4 regions of the Agrobacterium sp. 5Ca39 genome follow, and region 4 is predicted to be linked to each of the others. Evidence: predicted binding sites of a transcription regulator. Region 4 holds the regulator's gene; each other region holds the start of a gene.
What was found. The regulator PhoB, encoded in region 4, activates phosphate uptake and scavenging genes when phosphate is short. The targets are predictions, from matches to a motif close to TGTCATNNANCTGTCAT.
Positions count from the first base shown of each region.

Region 1 (3,097 bases), 240 kb from region 4:
TCCTTCTTCGGCAGTTCCATGAAGAAGTTTTCGACCTTCTGCTTCATCGCGTCGCCGAGCTTGTTGGTGACCATCAGCGGGCCGTTCGGGATCAGTGGCGACTTCCAGACTTCGACGATATCGTCCATGTCAAGGTTGCCCTTCTTGACCATCTGGTAGAGGTTGCCGGCCGTGTAGCCTTCTTCCCACTTGCCCACGCCCGAACCAAAGGTGGTGCCGACATCGAACTTCTTGTCGAGAACGGCGAGAACGAGGTTCTCATGGCCGCCGCCAAAGCCGGTTTCGGAGAAGTATTCCTTGACCGGAACGCCGGTTTCCTTCGGAATAGCGACGTTCGGAACGAGGAAGCCGGAAGTGGAATCCGGGTCCGCGAAGCCGATCTTCTTGCCCTTGGCATCAGCCAGCGTCTTGATGCCGCTGTCCTTGCGGGCAACCATGATCGTGTAGTAACCGGTCGAGCCGTCAGCGCCGGCGGTGGTCAGAATCGGATCAACGGCCTTCGGATCGGCCAGGGCGATCTTGGCGTAGGAAGAAGCGCCCATGGAGGCGATGTCGATGGTGCCGCCGAGCAGACCCTGGATGACGCCGTTATAGTCCGGCGATGGGAAGATCTGAACTTCGGAAACGCCGGTCGCGGCCTTCAGGCCGTCGGCTACGCACTTCGTGTTGCGGATCTGGTCCGCTTCGTTTTCGGAACCGTCGAGACCGATGCGCAGGACCTTGACGTCCTGGGCCATGGCGGAACCGGCCAGAACGCCAAGGGCGACTGCCGAAAGAAGGATTTTCTTCAACATGGACTTTCTCCTGTTTCCCGGCAAGCCGGAGTTTGTTGTGAACCATCGGCCCTTGACGCGGGCGCAAACGATGCTGGGCGGTTCCCTCAGAGCCCGGCGAGAGCGAGCGGTTCGGGACCGGCAGATTGCTGCACCGGACGCGCGGCAAGCTGCGCGCCGGGAATATTGATGCTGGTCGAGGTCATGGTCTCGTCGATGCCGGATCCCTGAGAATCGGTTCCGTAAATCTCGGTAACGGCTGCGGCCGTCAGTTCGGCGGGCGTTCCGTCGAACACGACGCGGCCCTGAGACATGCCGATGATGCGTTCGCAGTAGTTGCGCGCGGTATCCAGCGTGTGCAGGTTGGTAATGACGGTGATACCTTCACGCTCATTGATGTCGCGCAGCGCATCCATCACGATCTTGGCGTTCAGCGGGTCGAGCGAGGCGATCGGCTCGTCGGCAAGGACCATCTTCGGAGACTGCATCAGGGCGCGGGCTATGGCGACGCGCTGCTGCTGACCGCCGGAAAGCGTACCCGCCGCCTGCATGGCCACATGCTCGATGCCGAGCCGCTCCAGCGCGGCGATGGCCATCAGGCGCTCTTCATGTGTGAAGATGTTAAAAAGGCTCAATGCCGTGGAACGGTGGTTGAGGCGTCCAAGCATGACATTGGTGAGCACGTCGAGGCGCGGAACAAGATTGAATTGCTGGAAGATCATGGCGCAGTCGCGCTGCCAGTTGCGCAGTGCAGCCCCCTTCAGCGACGAAACTTCCGTGTCATTGAAATAAATGGAACCCGAGGACGGATCGACGAGGCGGTTGATCATGCGCAGCAGCGTCGACTTGCCGGCGCCTGAACGTCCAATCACGCCGACCATCTGGCCCTGCGGAATTTCGACATTCACGGAATCGACCGCGGTGTGATTGCCGAAACGGCGCGTGACTTGCTTCAGGTGAAAGCTCATTTCCCCGTCCAATCTTCTTTTGACGGGGTTCGACGTAACAGCGGTGCGTGAAGTGCGAATGTCAGTTTGATGAAGAAAATATTACAAAGAGCTCAAGTGTTGCGGCCGCATGTTTGCCGGCGAATGTCTGGGAACCGGCCCGCCGCGTCTTCAGGACACCAAACTGAAAAAGCAAACCCCGGGAACTTCCCGGGGTCGATCAGGTCTGTAATGTTTCAGCCGCGATATTTTCTGATGAAATCCTCGGCCGCCATGCTGCGAAAATCATCGAGCGCGTCGCGCAGTCTTCTGTGATCCCAATCCCACCAGCGGAGGTCATCCATCTGCCGGCCCAGTTCTGCGGGGAAACGCTCCCGGATCAGTCTTGCGGGTACACCTCCCACGATGGTGTAGGGCGCTACGTCCCTCGAGACGACAGCACCTGCTCCGATCACCGCGCCGTTTCCAACGGCGACCCCAGGCAGGATGGTGGCGCCGTGGCCGATCCAAACATCGTGACCGATCACAACGCGTCTGGCGCGGCGAGCGGCAAAAAAATCGGTCTCGTCTTCCGCATCGTCCCAGTAATTGCGCGCGCGATAGGTGAAATGATGCAAGGTCGCCCGCTGCATGGGGTGATTGGTGGCATTGATGCGGACGGAGGCAGCGATGTTGACGAATTTGCCGATGGTCGCGCACCAGATGGCGCCGTCCTGCATGACATAGGAATAGTCGCCCATCTCGACCTCCTCGATCCGGCAGCGCTCCGAAATTTCGGTGTAGCGGCCGATCGCGCTGTTGGTGACGCGGGCGGTTTCGTGGATGACGGGCTCGAGGCCGACCTTCACACTCATGCTGCAGCCTTCCGTGGAGAAAACTGCGAAACGTCGAGAATGCGGTCGGCCACGGCTTCTCGCACTTCTTCATCATGAAAGATGCCGAGCAGTGCCGTGCCCTTTTCCTTTTTCTCCCTGATCATCTCGACGACGACACGCCGGTTGGTGGCATCAAGGGAAGCGGTTGGCTCGTCGAGCAGCAGGATCGCATGATCGGTGATGAAGCCGCGGGCGATGTTGACGCGCTGTTGTTCACCACCTGAGAAAGTGGCGGGCGGCAACGACCACAATTCGCGCGGCAGGTTAAGTTTCGAAAGCAGAGCGGCCGCCTGCTCACGTGCCTCTTCAGTGGCAATCCTGCGCGCCAGAAGCGGTTCGGCAACAACGTCTATGGCGGCGACTCGGGGTACCGTGCGCAGGAATTGGCTGACATAACCGATGGTGCGATGGCGAATGTCGAGGATCGTGCGAGGGGAGGCGCTGCCGATGTCGACAACTTCACCCTCATGGCGGATCAGAATCTGTCCGCTGTCTATGGCAT
Region 1 covers NZ_AP026436.1:2,686,929-2,690,025, forward strand. The annotation lists gene phnD (phosphonate ABC transporter substrate-binding protein) at 1-794, opposite strand, end outside; gene phnC (phosphonate ABC transporter ATP-binding protein) at 881-1,741, opposite strand; gene ACZ47E_RS13120 (transferase hexapeptide repeat family protein) at 1,957-2,574, opposite strand; gene phnL (phosphonate C-P lyase system protein PhnL) at 2,571-3,097, opposite strand, start outside.
Region 1: a site for PhoB is predicted at 1,800-1,816, ahead of phnC (phosphonate ABC transporter ATP-binding protein). Genes of this name have one in related genera too.

Region 2 (3,097 bases), 1.1 Mb from region 4:
CTGCATCTTGTAGAGGTCCTTGATGGGGTTGAAACCACCATTCATGTCGCCATAAAGCGTCGCGTAACCCACCGACATCTCCGACTTGTTGCCCGTCGTCACCACCATGGATCCGAACTTGTTGGAAACGGCCATCAGGATGGTGCCGCGCGTGCGGCTCTGCAGGTTTTCTTCGGTAATGCCCTCTTCCGTGCCCTCGAAAAGTTCTGACAGCGCAGACAGGAAACCTTCCACCGGCTCCACGATCGGCACGATATCGTAACGGCAGCCGAGCGCTTTCGCACAATCGGCGGCGTCCTTCAGCGATTCTTCCGAGGTATAGCGGTAAGGCAGCATGATGCAGCGTACCCGCTCCTCGCCCAGCGCATCGACGGCAAGGGCGGCGCAGATCGCCGAATCGATGCCGCCGGAAAGGCCGAGAACCACGCTCTTGAAACCGTTCTTGTTGACGTAATCGCGAAAGCCCAGCATGCAGGCGCGGTAATCCGCCTCCTCACCCTCGGGAATCTTGGAAAATGGCCCGCTTTCGCAGCGCCAGCCATCCGCTGTGCGTTTCCAGTCGGTTACAGCAAGCGTGGCTTCGAACTGGCTCATCTGGAAGGCGAGCGTCTTGTCGGCATTGAAGCCAAAGCTCGCACCGTCGAACACCAGCTCGTCCTGCCCGCCCAGCTGGTTGGCGAAAACCAGCGGCAGGCCGCTTTCGATCACCTGCCGGAGTGCCACCTGATGGCGCACGTCCAGCTTGCCGCGGTAATAGGGCGAGCCGTTCGGCACCAGCAGGATTTCGGCGCCGCTTTCGGCCAGCGTCTCGCAGACGCCCATGTCGTTCCAGATTTCCTCGCAGATCGGAATGCCGATCCTCACGCCGCGGAAGTTATAGGGCCCGGAAATCGACCCTTCGGAGAAAACACGCTTCTCATCGAATTCGCCGTAATTCGGCAGGTCGATCTTGTCGCGCAGCGCAATGATCTTGCCGCCATCGAGAAGCGCCACGGAATTGTGCCGACCCGTCTCGCCCTGTCGCGGAAAACCGATAACGATACCCGGCCCGCCATCGGCGGTTTCCGCAGCCAGTTCTTCCACCGCTTTCAGACATGCTTTCAAAAAAGCAGGTTTCAGCACCAGATCCTCGGGCGGATAGCCTGAAATGAAGAGTTCGGTGAGAAGCAGAAGATCGGCGCCCTGCGTTGCCGCATCGGCCCTTGCCTCACGCGCCTTGGCGAGATTGCCCGCCACGTCGCCAACGGTGGGATTGAACTGCCCGACGGCAATCCGGAGATGGTTCTCTATATCGTGTCTGTCGCTCATAACCCTTCAATACCGCGCCCGTGATCGCTCCGCAACGCAGCAATTCCCACTTGCATTCATTCGTGCGCTTCTCGACACAGCCGCCCTCACGCGAAGGTTATCGCGCTTATATGCACATCCCATAAAGTTCATGTCGCGTTCATCGCGCTTATGTGACAGTTACATGACACTTTTGCGACACCCGATTCACCTCCCCGGATCGGTGCTGGCGCCTGAAATACCGGAGTATGGGTTTGAGAGATTCGGCGCCAAAAACAACGGCTTCCGAAAAGGCTGGTTTTGTCTTTTCGCCTGCATGGACAAGGAGCCTTTCGAAGTTTTCAGGCACGGCCTACACGCTTGCCAACCTGACGGTCGCGTCCGTCGTGCTCGTCGTGGCGCTGGAATGGGTCGTCCGCGGCTCGCTTCAGGATGTCGGCACTTTCATCACCTCCTCCGCGCGTCCGGGCATGACAACCATTGCCGCCGTGCTCGCCCTTCTCGTCGCGCTGGATGCGATCCTCGGCCGGCGTTATCTTTCGCTGATAGCGGTCGCGCCGCTCTGCGCACTGGTGGGGCTGATCTCAGCGCAGAAACAGACCTATCTTTCCGATCCGCTTTATCCCTCAGACCTGTTGTTCGGGCGGCAGATTCTCGAACTTTTGCCAACCATGCTGAAGGCGCAGCCTTTTACGGCGATGCTGGTGGGTGTCGGCCTCAGCGCCGCAATTGCCTCCCTCGCGGCTCTCTGGCTGCTGGCGCACCGTCATTCGCCGGTATTGCGCTGGCGTGAGCGCGCCGCCGGCCTTGCGCTGGCGCTGCCGCTTCTCGCCAGCCTCGCCTCGCTGATGGACTATTCGCATTATTCCTGGGTGCGCGATCGCCTCAACATCATCCCCATGATGTGGGATCAGCAGGAAAACTACCGCCACAACGGCTTCCTGATGGCCTTCGCCTTCAATATTCCCATGGCCAATGTCTCGGCGCCGGAGGGTTACGGCGAAAACAGCATCGCCGATCTCACCTCGGAACCGGCATCTTTCGCCGCCAACAAGGGTGATTACCCTGACGTCATCATGCTGATGAGCGAATCCCTGTGGGATCCGACCCGGCTTGAAAACGTGAATCTCTCGGCCGATCCCATGCCGACCATCCGCGCCAAACAGTCCGGCAACGTGTTTTCGCCCGAGTTCGGCGGCATGACGGCAAATGTGGAATTCGAGGCATTGACCGGCTTCTCGAACGCCTTCCTGCCCTATGGCAGCATTCCCTACCAGCAATATATCCGCCGCCCGGTGCCCTCGCTCGCCAGCTTCTTCCGCGGCGAAGGTTATTCCGCCATCGCAGTTCATCCGTTCCAGGAATGGTTCTGGAACCGCAAGCAGGTCTATAAAAATTTCGGCTTCGAGGAATTCCGCTCCGAAGAGACGCTACCGGCCATGGAAAAACGCGGCAATTTTGCCTCCGACGACGCGCTGATGGAAGAGATCATGGCGACGGCGGACCGGACGCAGAACCCGCTCTTCCTCTTTGCCGTCACCCTGCAGGGACACGGCCCCTATGAGACAAACCGTTACGCCGAAAACACCATCGGCATTGAGGGCGAACTCTCGGCTTCGGCCTCGCAGGCGCTCGCCACCTATTCTCAAGGGGTGGTGGAAGCGGACGAAGCGCTGCTGAAGCTGATGCGCTGGGCAAAGAAGCGCGATCGTGAGACCATCATCGTCCTCTTCGGCGATCATCTGCCGCCGCTCGGCCAGACCTTCGTGGAAAGCGGCTATATGCCGGGCATGGTGGCAAGCCGCCGCGC
Region 2 covers NZ_AP026436.1:1,237,609-1,240,705, forward strand. The annotation lists gene ACZ47E_RS06070 (NAD+ synthase) at 1-1,308, opposite strand, end outside; gene ACZ47E_RS06075 (LTA synthase family protein) at 1,536-3,097, shown strand, end outside.
Region 2: a site for PhoB is predicted at 1,461-1,477, ahead of ACZ47E_RS06075 (LTA synthase family protein). Genes of this name have one in related genera too.

Region 3 (3,097 bases), 740 kb from region 4:
CGGCGATATCGGGGAATTTGCCGCCGCCGCTTGCACGGTAATTATTGGTGGCAACCACGAATTTCTGTTGGGGATCGATCGGCTTGCCATTGAACTGCAGGTTGACGATGCGGTTGCTGTCCGGGTTGACCGCCTTGCCGTCCTTGTCAAATTTCGCCGGTTTGGAAATGTCGATCTGATAAGTCACGCCATCGATCACGTCGAAATTATAGGACGGGAAGTCTGGGTTGAGCAGTGGCGCATCCTTGGCACCGGCCTCAACCGTATTGAACATGCCGGCGGACATTTCCAGCCAGTTCTTCACCTGCGCCCCGTTGATCAACACTGCCTGCACCGTGTTGGGATAAAGATAGAGATCGGCGACGTTCTTGATGGCGATGTCACCGGCGGGGACATCGGTGTAATAATCCGCGCCGCCACGACCGCCCGATTTGAACGGTGCTGCTGCCGAAAGCACGGGCAGATCCTTATACTGCCCTTCCTTCAGCATGTCCTTGATGTACCAGGTCTGGGCGTTGGAGACGATCTGCACGGACGGATCGTCTGCCACCAGCGCGAAATAGGAATAGAGCGGCGCGGATGTCTTGCCGACCGGGCGGCGCACATAGGCAAGGGCCGCTTCATGATCCACCTTGGCTGCGGCGAGAACCTCCGGCTTGTCGGTATAGTCAGCAACGACCTTGCGATTTTCATCGCGATGGTAGATCGGGCGGGCTTCTGAGGTGAAGTCGACGATCTTCCAGCTCTTGCCATCCTTTTCAAGCAGCAGGTCGATAAGGCCCATATGGGAGCCCCAGAAGCCGGCCATGACCGCCGGCTTGCCCATCAGCGTACCCTTGACCGCATCCGCACCCTCGATGCCGTCCCAGGTCTTCGGACCGGGGAAAACAAGGTGCTGGTGGCCGGTGAAGATCGCATCAATGCCTTCAACAGCTGCGAGATATAGCGATGCGTTTTCCATGCGCTCGGTCTGGCCCTTGCCGTCAATGCCGGAATGGGAAAGGGCGATGATGATATCCGCGCCTTCCTCCTTCATGACAGGCACCCAGGCTTTCGCCGCCTCGACGATGTCACGCGTCTGCGCCTTGCCCTCGAGATTCTTGGAGTCCCACATCATGATCTGAGGCGGCACGAAACCGATGATGCCGACCTTGACCGGGCTGGTGACGCCGCCGCCATCGCGGATCTGTTTTTCCAGAATGACATAGGGCTTGAAGAACAGCTCGTCGTTCTTCGGATCGGAAGCCAGCTGCCCCTTGGTGAGGTTGGCGCACACATAGGGGAAACCGGCGCCCGCAAGCGTGTTCGACATATAGTCGAGGCCATAGTTGAATTCATGGTTGCCGAGCGTGCCGCAATCGTAACCCAACACGTTCATGGCATTGATGACAGGGTGCTTGTCGCCGGCCTTCATGCCGCGCTCATAGGCGATATAGTCGCCGAGCGGGTTGCCCTGCAGGAAGTCGCCGTTATCCACCAGCATCGAGTTCCCGGCTTCGGCGCGGATGGTGTCTATGATCGAGGCGGTGCGCGCCAGACCCATCGTGTCGTTCGGCTTGTCGGCGTAATAATCATAGGGAAAGACGTGAACATGGATGTCGGTCGTTTCCATGATGCGCAGATGCGCCTGGTTGGCCGCCGCACGCGCAGCAAAAGGGTGCAACATCACGAGCGCCGAAGTGGCTGCAATGCCACCCAGAAGCGAGCGCCGGGTAATGGGGTGTAGGGCGAGAAGCGACGACATGGGAACTCCTTCGGATGAAGCTTGCTCTGTCTTTAAAAACGACAGGGTAGAAGCAATCGCAGAGGAGTCCATCACCAAAATGACAGGCCCATGACAGATGGGCCGGTTTTCAACCGTTTGATAAATTTTTTGTCAGTGACGTGCGGCGCAGGTCCCGCCGCACTGGAAAATGCGCGTCATTTGTTCCGCGCATTGTAATGCTCCGGATCAGCGGGCCAGTGTCGGTTTCACGTCTTCGTGGAAGAAACGGAAGTAGGAAGAGAGCTGCGCCAGCGTGTTGGTGGAAAGCTTGAGCTGCAGACCAAGACGGTTCATGTGCTGCCACTGCACGACGCCCTCGATGAAGCCCAGATCCTCACTCTGCACCTTGACCCGGCTACCCTTGGCGGCAGCGAAAGGCCCGTCCAGCTCGAGCGCCATTCCGGTTGCCGACAGATCGACGACACGTCCTCTGGTCGACTGGCTGAAATAATGCACAGTCGCAAAGATCCTTGTCTTGCTGCGAGGCGCGGTCCGGGTCGCCATATTGAGGTTGTTTGTCATTTTGCTACTCAAATCAATTGTTTCCGATGCGTGCAGATTAACCTGTAAAAGTTTGAAACCCGTTTAGCCGTTCGGTTAAAATTCTAGACAATGCTGTGATTATGCTTTGGCGATACGGCATTGGTAACAATTGTTTCGTGCGGAACGGACGTGGACATAGGCGACGTCTTCGCGCCCCAGAAGTGCCCGCGCCCGCGAGACGATCTCGCCGGTGGCCGTTACCGCACCCGTGCCATAGACAATACGGTCATCGTCGCCATATCCGCGCACGATATAGTCGGGGCTGTCCAGCATCGGCGGAAGGAGATCTGTCAGTGGATAACGATCGCAGGCTTCGGCATGCAGGAAGACCGGCCCAGTCTCGGCGTAGGGCTGCAGCGAGGGAAACGGCCGGTAGGCGAGTACGAGCATGGCTTCACCCGCGCCGATCTGGTCGAGGCAGTGGCGACACGGCATGCCGCCGGGAGAAACGGCTGTTTCCGGTCGATTGCCATAGGCATCGGCGGCGCCCGCGCGGAAATCCTCGGCGTCCTTAGCCGGCATTGCGGTGAAAACGATACTGGTCATGGCGGCCTCTTCTGGCTGGGATCGGCGTTGCTTCTTTGCAGCTATGGTCCCGAAACGCGCTGCTATCCACCCGATTCTTGACAGCTGATGCAACCAGCCCATTGCGTGACTCGTTAGGTTCGGGAATCAGTGACGCTCCTCGTTCCCGGAAGGTCTGATTTTATGTTCCGTCGTTTTCTGGCCGCCGTTCCGCTGGCTTTCGTATCGTTGACGGCTCCGATTGATGCCGAGGCGCAGGTCGCC
Region 3 covers NZ_AP026436.1:846,486-849,582, forward strand. The annotation lists gene ACZ47E_RS04145 (bifunctional 2',3'-cyclic-nucleotide 2'-phosphodiesterase/3'-nucleotidase) at 1-1,744, opposite strand, end outside; gene ACZ47E_RS04150 (PilZ domain-containing protein) at 1,952-2,287, opposite strand; gene ACZ47E_RS04155 (DUF1203 domain-containing protein) at 2,387-2,854, opposite strand; gene ACZ47E_RS04160 (DUF4344 domain-containing metallopeptidase) at 3,017-3,097, shown strand, end outside.
Region 3: a site for PhoB is predicted at 1,824-1,840, ahead of ACZ47E_RS04145 (bifunctional 2',3'-cyclic-nucleotide 2'-phosphodiesterase/3'-nucleotidase). Genes of this name have one in related genera too.

Region 4 (3,097 bases):
AATGAAGTCTCATACAAGATGATCGGCAAGGACGTTTCGGTTTATTACGGCGAAAAGCGCGCGCTTTACGACGTGAACCTCAACGTTCGCGAAAATACGGTAACCGCGCTTATCGGCCCGTCCGGCTGCGGCAAATCCACCTTCCTGCGTACCCTGAACCGTATGAACGACACGATCGACGGTTGCCGGGTCACGGGCAAGATCACGCTCGACGCCGACGATATCTATGATCAGGCGATTGACGTCGTGGAGTTGCGCGCCCGCGTCGGCATGGTGTTCCAGAAGCCAAACCCTTTTCCGAAGTCGATCTACGAAAACATTTCCTACGGTCCACGCATTCACGGTCTCGCCCGCAACAAGGCGGATATGGACCAGATCGTTGAGCAGAGCCTTCAGAAGGCGGGTCTCTGGAACGAGGTTAAGGATCGCCTGCACGAATCCGGCACCGGTCTTTCCGGCGGTCAGCAGCAGCGCCTGTGCATTGCACGCGCCGTTGCCGTCAGCCCGGAAGTGATCCTGATGGACGAACCCTGCTCGGCGCTGGATCCGATCGCCACTGCCAAGGTCGAGGAACTGATCCACGAACTGCGCACCAATTACACGATTGTTATCGTCACGCACTCCATGCAGCAGGCGGCACGTGTTTCCCAGCGTACGGCCATGTTCCATCTCGGTCACCTTGTCGAGGAAAATGAAACCGACAAGATGTTCACCAATCCGGATGACCAGCGCACGCAGGATTACATCATGGGCCGCTTCGGCTGATCGCGGCCGGCGCTTTATCGCAACCCAACAAGACTGGTGCCGCTGCGGCCCCGCTTCGGGCGGTCGCATGCAAGGCCAAGCCGGAGGAATAGACCGTGAACCAGACAACGACCCATTCGCATATTCTGTCTGCTTATGATGACGAACTGAAGTTCCTGACGCGACGCATCGCCGAGATGGGTGGTCTCGCCGAGCAGATGTGTGCCGACGCCGTGCGTGCGCTCGTCAATTCCGACGCCGCGCTTGCCCAGAAGGTCATTTCCGATGACGCTATCCTCGATCATTCCGAGCGAGAGATCGGCGACAAGGCCATCGTCACCATTGCGAAGCGCCAGCCGATGGCGGCAGACCTTCGCGAGATCATCGGCACGCTGCGTATTGCAGCGGACCTCGAGCGCGTTGGCGACCTCGGCAAGAATACTGCCAAGCGTGTCATCGCGGTGGCCGGAACGGGCGTGCCGCGCAAACTCGCCCGCGGCATAGAGCACCTGTCGGAGCTGGCGTTGGTACAGCTCAAAGAAGTCCTTGACGTCTATTCGACACGTTCCGCCGAAAAGGCCAATGCCATTCGCGAGCGCGACGAGGAAATCGACGCCATGTATACCTCGCTCTTCCGCGAGCTTCTGACCTACATGATGGAAGATCCGCGCAACATCACCACCTGCACGCATCTTCTGTTCTGCGCCAAGAATATCGAGCGCATCGGTGACCATGCCACCAACATCGCCGAGACGATCTATTACATGACCACCGGCAGCCAGCCGGAGGGCGAGCGTCCGAAGGACGACAGTTCCAACACGCTCGGTTCGGTGACCGAGTAACAGACAAGCAGCGGCTTGCGGAGTTAGCATATGGTGCCCAAGATTGCAGTTGTGGAAGATGAGGAAGCGCTGAGCGTCCTGCTTCGTTACAATCTCGAGGCTGAGGGATATGACGTCGACACCATACCCCGTGGAGACGAGGCAGAGATCAGGCTGCAGGAACGTATTCCGGATCTGCTCATCCTGGATTGGATGCTTCCCGGCGTTTCCGGTATCGAGCTGTGCCGTAGGCTCAGGATGCGGCCGGAAACCGAGCGCCTTCCCATCATCATGCTGACGGCGCGCGGCGAGGAAAGCGAACGGGTTCGCGGCCTCGCCACCGGCGCGGACGATTATGTGGTCAAGCCGTTTTCCACGCCGGAACTGATGGCCCGCGTCAAGGCCATGCTGCGCCGGGCCCGTCCGGAGGTTCTGTCTTCGGTGCTGAAGTGCGGCGATATCGAGCTGGATCGCGAGACGCATCGCGTTCACCGCAAAAGCCGCGAGGTGCGTCTCGGTCCGACGGAGTTCCGCCTGCTGGAATTCCTGATGACCTCTCCGGGCCGCGTGTTCTCCCGTTCGCAATTGCTGGACGGCGTCTGGGGTCACGATATCTATGTGGATGAGCGGACGGTTGACGTGCATGTCGGACGTCTGCGCAAGGCGCTCAACTTTTCCCATATGCAGGATGTCATCCGCACCGTGCGCGGTGCCGGATATTCGATGGAAGCCTGATCGGAACCGAACTGAGGGTTCCCCTCAGCATGACGTTCCGCCAAAATGAAAAGGCCCGAAACCGGTCTGGTGTCGGGCCTTTTTATTTTGAACCTTCCGCAAGCACGATAATTTCATCCCTTTGACGAGCGGTTGAGAGTCCACCGAAATTCGATTGAGGGGCGAAACCCGACGACGATGAATAAGCCTTGATGTTCTGCTGTCGCTGTCCGGGAAGCGCGGTATTTTGTCACAAAAAAAACGGGCCCGAAGGCCCGTAGTTTTTGAGTGTCAAATGTGTGCCGCAACACTCAAGCCTTGCGGCGTTCGCTGACCGGTTGGTAGGCGAGTTTCGCATGGAATTTGCAATAAGGTGACGATTCCAGCGCTTCACAGCCGCAGAAATGGAAATCGTCTTTCAGGGGGTCGCCGACCGGCCACTTGCAGGTGCGCTCCGTCAGTTCCGTCAGCGTCAGCCGGCGGGAGATCGGAGTAACGACGTTTCTGGAAGGAACGTAATCGAGAATTTCAGCGGTTTCGATGCCGACCTCTTCCTGAAGAGCGGTCGCCGCGTTGGAGCGGGTCAGGATCCGAGCAGGTGCAGCGTTGACGCGGCCAGCGAAATTCGCCGTGCGCGGGGCAGGTGCAGCAGTCCGCTTGGGCGCAGAACGCGCCGACGTCACCGGGCCGCCAGCCTTGACGCGTCCGGGCAGATTAAGACGATGGACCTTGCCGATCACGGCATTGCGGCTGACGCCGCCCAGCTGAGCTGCTATCTGGCTGGCGCTCAGTCCTTCGGCCCACAATTTCTTGAGTTT
Region 4 covers NZ_AP026436.1:103,638-106,734, forward strand. The annotation lists gene pstB (phosphate ABC transporter ATP-binding protein PstB) at 1-765, shown strand, start outside; gene phoU (phosphate signaling complex protein PhoU) at 861-1,586, shown strand; gene phoB (phosphate regulon transcriptional regulator PhoB) at 1,617-2,300, shown strand; gene ACZ47E_RS00505 (GcrA family cell cycle regulator) at 2,591-3,097, opposite strand, start outside.